Regions from separate parts of the Streptococcus pseudopneumoniae IS7493 genome, predicted to be linked through region 1. Evidence: predicted binding sites of a transcription regulator. Region 1 holds the regulator's gene; each other region holds the start of a gene.

The links. The regulator Rex, encoded in region 1, represses fermentation and respiration genes when NADH is low (regulators of the CRP and FNR family bind a similar motif). The targets are predictions, from matches to a motif close to TTGTGAANTANTTCACAA.
Region 2: adhE (bifunctional acetaldehyde-CoA/alcohol dehydrogenase) is a predicted target of Rex. The motif match lies at 1,344-1,361, and genes of this name have one in related genera.
Region 3: adhP (alcohol dehydrogenase AdhP) is a predicted target of Rex. The motif match lies at 1,618-1,635, and genes of this name have one in related genera.

Annotation. Positions count from the first base shown of each region.
Region 1 covers NC_015875.1:1,003,835-1,007,112, forward strand. Annotated here, with positions in the region: gene pcrA (DNA helicase PcrA) at 1-328, shown strand, start outside; gene radC (RadC family protein) at 371-1,051, shown strand; gene SPPN_RS05245 (gamma-glutamyl-gamma-aminobutyrate hydrolase family protein) at 1,048-1,737, opposite strand; gene SPPN_RS05250 (redox-sensing transcriptional repressor Rex) at 1,755-2,396, opposite strand; gene SPPN_RS05255 (DUF4649 family protein) at 2,479-2,694, opposite strand; gene SPPN_RS05260 (DUF1831 domain-containing protein) at 2,702-3,049, opposite strand; gene SPPN_RS05265 (cysteine desulfurase family protein) at 3,054-3,278, opposite strand, start outside.
Region 2 covers NC_015875.1:1,961,437-1,964,714, reverse strand. Annotated here, with positions in the region: gene yajC (preprotein translocase subunit YajC) at 1-207, shown strand, start outside; gene SPPN_RS10245 (low molecular weight protein-tyrosine-phosphatase) at 254-697, shown strand; gene SPPN_RS10240 (MORN repeat-containing protein) at 684-1,094, shown strand; gene adhE (bifunctional acetaldehyde-CoA/alcohol dehydrogenase) at 1,396-3,278, shown strand, end outside.
Region 3 covers NC_015875.1:367,423-370,700, reverse strand. Annotated here, with positions in the region: gene SPPN_RS02130 (peptide ABC transporter substrate-binding protein) at 1-364, opposite strand, end outside; one part of gene SPPN_RS11660 (IS630 family transposase) at 481-1,027, opposite strand; one part of gene SPPN_RS11660 (IS630 family transposase) at 1,026-1,528, opposite strand; gene adhP (alcohol dehydrogenase AdhP) at 1,730-2,749, shown strand; gene SPPN_RS02105 (PTS sugar transporter subunit IIB) at 2,985-3,278, shown strand, end outside.

The sequences.
Region 1 (3,278 bases):
CTTTAAAGCATCATATAGTAGTGGTGGCCTTGCCTTCGGTCAAGGTATGAGTTTGGCGCAGGCCTTCCAAGACCGTAAACGCAGTGCGACCCCAAAAACTATCCAGTCAAGTGGCCTTCCGTTTAGTCAATTTACAGCTGGGGCAAAATCAGAGTCTAGTGAGTCAAATTGGTCCATTGGAGATATTGCTCTCCACAAGAAATGGGGAGAGGGAACTGTTCTGGAAGTTTCAGGTAGCGGTGCTAGGCAGGAATTAAAAATCAATTTCCCAGAAGTAGGTTTGAAAAAACTTTTAGCTAGTGTAGCCCCAATTGAGAAAAAAATCTAATTTTTCATCCTTCTCACGAATAATAAAGTGAGGAGGATTTTTATGTATAGTATTTCATTCCAAGAAGATTCACTATTACCAAGAGAAAGACTGGCCAAGGAAGGAGTAGAAGCGCTCAGTAATCAAGAGTTACTAGCTATTTTACTCAGGACAGGAACACGTCAAGCTAGTGTTTTTGAAATTGCCCAGAAAGTCTTGAACAATCTTTCAAACCTAACGGATTTGAAAAAAATGACCCTGCAGGAATTGCAGAGTCTGTCTGGTATTGGACGTGTTAAGGCCATAGAATTGCAAGCTATGATTGAACTGGGGCATCGTATTCACAAACACGAGACTCTTGAGATGGAAAGTATTCTCAGTAGTCAAAAGTTGGCCAAGAAGATGCAACAGGAATTAGGGGACAAAAAACAAGAGCACCTGGTGGCGCTCTATCTCAATACTCAAAATCAAATCATCCATCAACAGACCATTTTTATCGGTTCTGCAACTCGTAGTATCGCTGAACCGCGAGAGATTCTTCACTATGCCATCAAGCATATGGCGACCTCTCTCATCTTGGTTCACAATCATCCTTCAGGAGCGGTATCGCCTAGCCGAAATGATGATCATGTCACTAAACTTGTCAAAGAAGCCTGCGACCTGATGGGTATTGTTCTCTTGGACCATTTGATTGTCTCTCATTCTAATTACTTTAGTTATCGTGAAAAGACGGATTTAATCTAAAGTTCATTAACAACATAGTCAAAGAGGTTTTTATCTTTGGGACGATTTTCAAATAGAAATTCTGGGTGCCATTGGACACCGAGAAAGGCAACATCATCCGTACTCATGACAGCCTCAATGATACCATCTTTAGGATCATGAGCCGCAATCTTTAAATTTGGTGCTAAATCCTTGATGCTCTGATGGTGGAAGGAGTTGATATGGGAGATTTCTCCATAGATTTCTCGAAGAACAGTATCAGGTTCTGTTACCAAGCGTTGAGTTGTGTACTCGGCAGAACAATCCTGCCAATGGTCTTCTATATCTTGGTACAAAGTTCCACCCATGGCAACGTTAAAGAGTTGGGTACCACGGCAGACAGAGAAAATGGGCTTTTTCTGTTTAATAGCTTCCTTGATGAGGGCCAGTTCGAAGATATCTCTTTGAAGGTGGTAGTCATCGCTATCAATGGTTTTCGGTTCGCCATAGAATTTTGGATTAACATTTTGTCCACCTGTCAAGATGAGCTTGTCAATCAAACTGATATAGTGGCTAGCCATTTCTTGATCACCAATCGGTAGGATGATGGGAATCCCTCCAGCGTCTTTAACGCCTTCCACAAAGCCTTTTGCTGCGTAGCTCATCATGATGTCATCATCTGGATGAGTTTTTTCGTTTCCTGTAATCCCTATAACTGGTTTTTTCATAAAATGATTTTCGCTTTCTAATCCTCTTTTCGCATGAAGTAGAGGAGGGTTTGGAGTTCACTTGTCAAATCGACATACTGAACGACCACGTCTTTTGGTAAATGCAGATGGACTGGTGAAAAACTGAGAATACCTTTCACACCAGCATCCACCAAGAGATTAGCAACCTCTTGTGACTTAACACTGGGAACGGTCAGGATTGCAGTCTTGACATCGGCATCCTTGATTTTATCCTTGATTTGAGAAATTCCATAAATGGGAATCTCGTCAGGAGTTTGGGTACCGACTTCAGGATGGTCATCTAGGTCAAAGGCCATGATAATTTTCATCTTGTTACGTTCGTGGAAGCGGTAGTGGAGAAGGGCATGGCCCATATTTCCAATACCAACCAGCATGACATTGGTGATGGAGTTATCATTGAGCAAATCGGCAAAAAATGTCATGAGTTTTTTGACATCATAGCCAAAACCACGACGACCAAGTTCACCAAAATAGGAAAAATCACGACGTACGGTCGCTGAATCAATACCGATAGCCTCTGCAATTTGTTTAGAGTTGGCACGTTCAATCTTTTCTGCATGAAATCTCTTAAAAATTCGATAGTAGAGAGAGAGTCTTTTCGCTGTAGCTTTTGGAATAGCAAACTGTTTATCTTTCACAAAATCACAACCTTTCTATTCTTCTATTTTATAGAAACATTGTGAAAAAATCAACAAAAACAAGAAAAAACTAAGAAAAATCTTAGTTTTGATGTAAAAAATCTGTATGTGATAGAAAACGGTAGAGGTCTCCGACCAGACCCTGATAAATTTTCTGGCTATTAAAAGTCAGAGAAGTTACATAAAGTGTATCTGGCAGGGTCACACATCCTGACAAAGCCAGCATGAGAGCTTCATAATCCTCATACTTGAGTGTACGCTCTACATGATAGCTGTCCTTATAGGTCAATTCAAACATATGGTACCTATCTTTCAGATTTTGTAAAGACACCACGTTCTACTAAACTATCCATGAGGAAGTAGAATTTTTCCTGATGAATGTGGTGGTCTTCTGATTTGAAAATATCAACTAGACGAAGGCCAAACTTGTCAGTGATATTGATTTTAGCCCCTGTAAGTTCCTTGTTAATGATGATTTTGAGTTGGAATCCTTCACCACTGTTTGGCACTTTTTCAAGTAGACGGGTTAGTTCGTAGTTACCAACCTTTGTTTCAAAAAAGGTGTTGTCCTTGAGGGTAAATTTTTTAACAGAAGGGCTAAGAGTGTAGTCGTAACGACAATTTTTTAACTGAATGGTTTTTTCAAATGCCATATGGCTAACCTCCGATAATTTCTTTTAAGGTTTTTGCGAGGGTTTGTAGGTCTTCAACAGTATTTTCTGGTGACAAACTGATGCGAACGGATTCCTTCAGACGTTCTGAATTTGCCCCGTACATGGCTTCAAGAACATGACTGGATTGGACAATGCCAGCAGTGCAAGCTGAGCCAGTAGAGATAGAAATTCCAGCTAAATCTAGACGAAGGAGTAAGAGGTCATTTTT
Region 2 (3,278 bases), 960 kb from region 1:
CGTATGGAAAGCTTGAATAAACTACAAAAAGGCTATGAAGTTATTACAATCGGTGGACTTTATGGAACAGTCGATGAAGTGGATACGGAGAAGGGAACAATAGTTCTTGACGTAGATGGAGTTTACTTGACTTTTGAACTAGCTGCTATTAAGACAGTATTACCGCTGAAAGAAACAGCTTCACTAGAAGGCGCAATTGAAAAATAAGACGGGATCACGAACTCCCGTTTTTCTATAAAAGAAAGGAAATGGGATGAAAAAATTAGTCTTTGTCTGTCTGGGGAATATTTGCCGCAGTCCTATGGCTGAGTTTGTGATGAAATCAATGACAGATAACTACGAAATCCAAAGTCGAGCAACGTCCTCTTGGGAACATGGCAATCCGATTCATAAGGGAACTCAAGGGATTTTTCAAGAGTATGAGATTCCTTATGACAAAGCCAAAACATCGCTTCAGATTAGTAAGGAAGATTTTGAATCCTTTGATTATATTATCGGAATGGACGCTTCAAATGTTTCTGACCTACGTCAGATGTGTCCAGTAGACTGTCAAGATAAGATTTACTCATTTGCATCTGAAAGTGTTCCAGACCCTTGGTATACAGGAGATTTTGAGGAAACCTATCGACGTGTTCAAGAGGGTTGTCAAGTTTGGCTAGAACGTTTAGAAAAGGAGAGTGAAGATGGAAAATCTTAAGAATTTTTACAACAAGTATCGTGTCTATCTGACTCGTCCACGTTTAGAGCTTTTAGCAGTAGTTGCCATTGTTTTTTGTGCTCTACTCGTCTTTTTTCTAAATATTCCCGGAAAAGGTGTTCTAAAGCTTGATAATGGAACGATTGTTTACGACGGCAGTCTTGTCCGTGGTAAAATGAATGGCCAAGGTACCATTACCTTCCAAAATGGAGACCAATATACAGGTGGCTTCAACAATGGAGCCTTCAACGGAAAAGGTACCTTTCAATCTAAAGAAGGCTGGACCTACGAAGGGGATTTTGTAAATGGTCAAGCTGAAGGAAAAGGGAAACTAACAACAGAACAAGAAGTCGTTTATGAAGGGACTTTTAAACAAGGCGTTTTTCAACAAAAATAAAGCCTCCTTATCAAAGGAGGTATTGTTAAAACCAAATAAGTAAGCGCTTACCTGTAAATCCCTTTCTTTCCAAGCTCCTCTTCCAAGCAAGTTTGTGAAATAAAAAAATATTTGAAATAAATTTCACAAACTTTAAAGAAAAAGCTTGCTAAGAAAAGAAACTAGCAAACATTTCACAAGGTGCTAAAAATTCTTTGTGAAATGTTTATGAAACTGTTTACAAAGTTGAAATAATGCGTTATAATAAACTTGTGAAAAAATTAACAAAGGATATCGATCCTTGAAAGCTATGGAGGAAAATATGGCTGATAAAAAAACTGTGACACCAGAGGAAAAGAAACTCGCTGCTGAAAAGCATGTCGATGGATTGGTGCAAAAAGCTCTAGTTGCTCTTGAAGAAATGCGTAAGTTGGATCAAGAGCAGGTTGACTACATCGTTGCCAAAGCATCAGTAGCAGCTTTGGATGCCCACGGAGAATTGGCTTTACATGCCTTTGAAGAAACAGGACGTGGTGTATTTGAAGATAAAGCAACTAAGAACTTGTTTGCTTGTGAACACGTAGTAAACAACATGCGCCACACTAAGACAGTTGGCGTTATCGAAGAAGACGATGTAACAGGATTGACTCTTATTGCTGAACCAGTTGGTGTTGTTTGTGGTATTACCCCAACAACAAACCCAACATCAACAGCAATCTTCAAATCATTGATTTCATTGAAGACACGTAATCCAATCGTTTTTGCCTTCCACCCATCAGCACAAGAATCATCTGCTCATGCAGCACGTATTGTCCGCGATGCAGCTATCGCAGCTGGTGCTCCTGAAAACTGTGTACAGTGGATTACTGAACCATCTATGGAAGCAACTAGTGCGCTTATGAACCACGAAGGTATTGCGACAATTCTTGCAACAGGTGGTAACGCCATGGTGAAGGCTGCGTACTCATGTGGTAAACCAGCTCTTGGAGTAGGTGCCGGAAACGTTCCAGCTTATGTTGAAAAATCAGCAAATATCCGTCAAGCAGCACACGATATCGTCATGTCTAAATCATTTGATAACGGTATGGTCTGTGCATCTGAACAAGCGGTTATCATTGACAAAGAAATCTACGATGAATTTGTAGCAGAGTTCAAATCTTACCACACTTACTTTGTAAATAAAAAAGAAAAAGCTCTTCTTGAAGAATTCTGTTTCGGCGTCAAAGCAAACAGCAAAAACTGTGCTGGTGCAAAATTGAACGCTGACATCGTTGGTAAACCAGCAACTTGGATTGCAGAGCAAGCAGGATTTACAGTTCCAGAAGGAACAAACATTCTTGCTGCAGAATGTAAAGAAGTTGGCGAAAATGAGCCATTGACTCGTGAGAAATTGTCACCAGTTATCGCAGTTTTGAAATCTGAAAGCCGTGAAGATGGTATTACTAAGGCTCGTCAAATGGTTGAATTTAACGGTCTTGGCCACTCAGCAGCCATCCACACAGCTGACGACGAATTGACTAAAGAATTTGGTAAAGCTGTTAAAGCTATTCGTGTTATCTGTAACTCACCTTCTACTTTCGGTGGTATCGGGGACGTTTACAATGCCTTCTTGCCATCATTGACACTTGGATGTGGTTCTTACGGACGCAACTCAGTTGGGGATAACGTTAGTGCCATTAACCTCTTGAATATCAAAAAAGTCGGAAGACGGAGAAATAATATGCAGTGGTTTAAAGTTCCTTCAAAAATTTACTTCGAACGCAATTCTATCCAATACCTTCAAACATGTGAAGATATTGAACGCGTTCTGATTGTTACAGACAAATCTATCGAAAAACTCGGTTTCGTTCAACGTGTTATCGATCAATTGAACGCACGTAGCAACCGTGTAACTATCCAAGTCTTCTCAGATGTTGAACCAGATCCAGACATCACAACTGTAGAACGTGGTGCTGAGGTGATGAAAGCATTTGAACCAGACACAATCATTGCTCTTGGTGGTGGTTCACCAATGGATGCAGCCAAAGTAATGTGGCTCTTCTACGAACAACCAGAAATCGACTTCCGTGACTTGGTTCAAAAATTCATGGATATCCGTAAACGCGCCTTCCGCTTCCCATCACTTGGTAAGAAAGCGAAGTACATCGGTATCCCAACAACTTCAGGTACTGGTTCAGAAGTAACACCATTTGCCGTTATCTCTGA
Region 3 (3,278 bases), 640 kb from region 1:
CTGTTACAAAGTCCTGAGCCTTAACAGGAGCGTACTCTTCTCCCTCAGATGTATACCACTTGGCATCCTGACGAATCTTATAAGTATAAGTCAAGCCATCCTTAGAAACTGACCAGTCTTCTGCCAATGAAGGAACAAGGTTCCCGTATTTATCATTTTCAAGCAATCCATCAATCACATTACTAGTAATCTCAGAAGTTGCTGCCTTACCAGTTGTCAAATAGTTGAGATTATCTGGATGTGTCTCGTAAGTAAATGCAAAGGTTTTTTCACCTTGAGCACCTGAACCCCCAGAACAAGCAGCTAAAACACCAGCTGCTAATAAGGTTACTCCCGCAAGAGCCAATACTTTTCTTGTTTTCATAGTATTCTCCTTTGTTTTTTATTCATTATAGACTCTTTTTCAAGTCCTGTCAATAGAATTTTCTGAATTTTAAGAGTTATTTGTTATATTTGATATATTCTGAAAAATAAAATTGTTCATTTATGCCAAAAAAGCATTCTAGTCCATCTCCGATTAACGATGGACTTTATCACCTCCTTCTCCAGTCCTTGTATAACATCTTGAAGTTGATTCATGACATCTTCCAAAGTTCGAAAGGCTTTATTCTTAAATCCACGTTTACGAATCTCTTTCCACACTTGTTCAATGGGGTTCATCTCTGGTGTGTATGGAGGAATAAAGGTAAAGCCAATATTAGTCGGAATCTTTAAGGTACTTGATTTATGCCATATGGCATTGTCCATAACGAGTAAAAGATAATCATCTGGATAAGCTTGTGAAAGCTCTTCTAAAAAGACGTTAATCCACTCAGTATGACATCCACCAGCGATTAAGAAAAATGATTCGCCTGTATGGGCATCAACAGCTCCATAACAATAGCAAAATTCTCGTATATAGTGACTATGGACATGTGGACCTACTCCTATTGAAGCCCAACAAGATCCCAGTTTACTGATTCTACCGAAACCAGACTCATCTTGGTACATCAAGCGAACCTTACGAAAAGGTCTCCTGGTTTTAAAGCACTTTCTTTTCTTCTTGAATTGAGATTTTATTTTTAGACGCGACAATGGTTTGAGAGTCTACTTTCTTGGGATGTGCTGGACGTGGCCTAATATTTCGCCAACCATGGTGCTTCAAGAGTTGATAGAAGGTATCACGTGTGTAGGAAGAACCTAACTCCTTTTTATAAGCCTGAAATAAGGCATCAATTGTAACAAATTCTCCTGCCTCTGCAGCCTTCAAATGACGGGCAAGAAAGGCTTTCTCTTCCTCAATTGTCATATATGCATGGTTACGACAACCACGTGTTTCTTGAAGGAGAGAATCGAGTCCGAACTCCTCATATTTTTTTACAGTTGGCCAAATCGTTGTTTGATTACAGTCTAAAAGCTCTATAATCTCTTTATAAGATTTACCCATCAGACGAAATAGAACGATTTGAAGGCGTTTATGATATTTAGCTGTACTAGAGTCTTTTAAAAGTGTTTTGATGGTTTGGATTTCTTCTTTAGTTGATTTCATATCACTATTATATAATGCTTTTTGATTTTAGTTTAGTATTAATCGATTGTTCTACTTTTTGCCTCCAAAACCTTGGAAAAGGCTTTCTTTTGTGATATACTTCACATATAAATACAAGAGAGCTCGTCACACTCGACTCTGTTGAAAAAATCAATCCAGTCCCGTTGTCCCTGTTCTCGGTCAATATCAAGGAGGATAGCTATGAAAGCTGTTGTTGTAAATCCAGAAAGCACTGGTGTTGCTGTTGAAGAAAAAGTACTCCGTCCACTTGAAACTGGGGAAGCACTTGTAGAAATTGAATACTGTGGTGTTTGCCACACCGACCTTCACGTTGCTCATGGTGACTTCGGTCAGGTACCAGGACGTGTCCTTGGCCACGAAGGTGTTGGTATCGTTAAAGAAATTGCTCCAGATGTGAAAAGCCTTAAAGTCGGTGACCGCGTCAGCGTTGCTTGGTTCTTTGAAGGATGTGGCACTTGCGAATACTGTACAACTGGTCGCGAAACCCTTTGCCGTACAGTGAAAAATGCTGGCTACTCAGTAGACGGTGGTATGGCTGAACAATGTATCGTAACTGCTGACTATGCTGTCAAAGTTCCTGACGGACTTGATTCAGCCCAAGCTCCTTCTATCACATGTGCTGGAGTAACAACCTATAAAGCTATCAAAGAAGCAAAAGTTGAACCAGGCCAATGGGTTGTTCTTTACGGTGCTGGTGGACTTGGTAACCTCGCTGTTCAATACGCTAAAAAAGTATTCAATGCTCATGTTATCGCAGTCGATATCAACAATGACAAACTTGCCCTTGCAAAAGAAGTAGGCGCTGACATTGTGATTAACGGCCTCGAAGTTGAAGATGTAGCTGGACTCATCAAGGAAAAAACTGATGGTGGAGCTCATTCAGCTGTCGTAACTGCTGTATCTAAAGTTGCCTTCAACCAGGCTGTTGACTCAGTTCGTGCTGGTGGTCACGTCGTCGCTGTCGGCCTTCCTTCTGAAATGATGGAACTAAGTATCGTAAAAACCGTTCTAGATGGAATCCAAGTCATCGGTTCTCGCGTTGGAACTCGTAAAGACTTGGAAGAAGCCTTCCAATTCGGTGCAGAAGGTTTGGTAGTTCCAGTTGTTCAAAAACGTCCAGTAGAAGATGCTGTTGCCATTTTCGACGAAATGGAAAAAGGTCAAATCCAAGGACGTATGGTACTCGACTTCACCCACTAATCTAATAGAAACCTATTTTAAAAGTTGGAAGCTTCTTTCAACTTTTTTATATTAAATTTTTAAATGTGGATTCAATATTACTCCTCAAAAAACTCAATATATCAACATCCAAAAGTAAAAGTTTTTTTAATTTTTTATGATAAATAGTTGCTTTTTACATGAAAACGGTTTATACTTAGACAGTCTTAAAGTTTTCTTAAATGAAAACTAAAACAAAAAAGGAGGAATGACAATAATGAGTATCGGAATCATTATTGCGAGCCACGGCGAATTTGCTGCGGGTATTCATCAGTCAGGATCTATGATCTTTGGTGAACAAGAAAAGGTTCAAGTTGTAACCTTTATGCCAAATGAAGGCCCTGATGATCTATACGCTAAGTTTAATAACGCTGTTGCTGCATTTGACGCAGAAGATGAGGTTCTAGTTTTGGCTGACCTTTGGAGTGGATCTCCATTTAACCAAGCTAGTCGCGTGATGGGAGAAAATCCCGAACGTAAGTTTGCCATCATCACAGGACTTAACTTACCG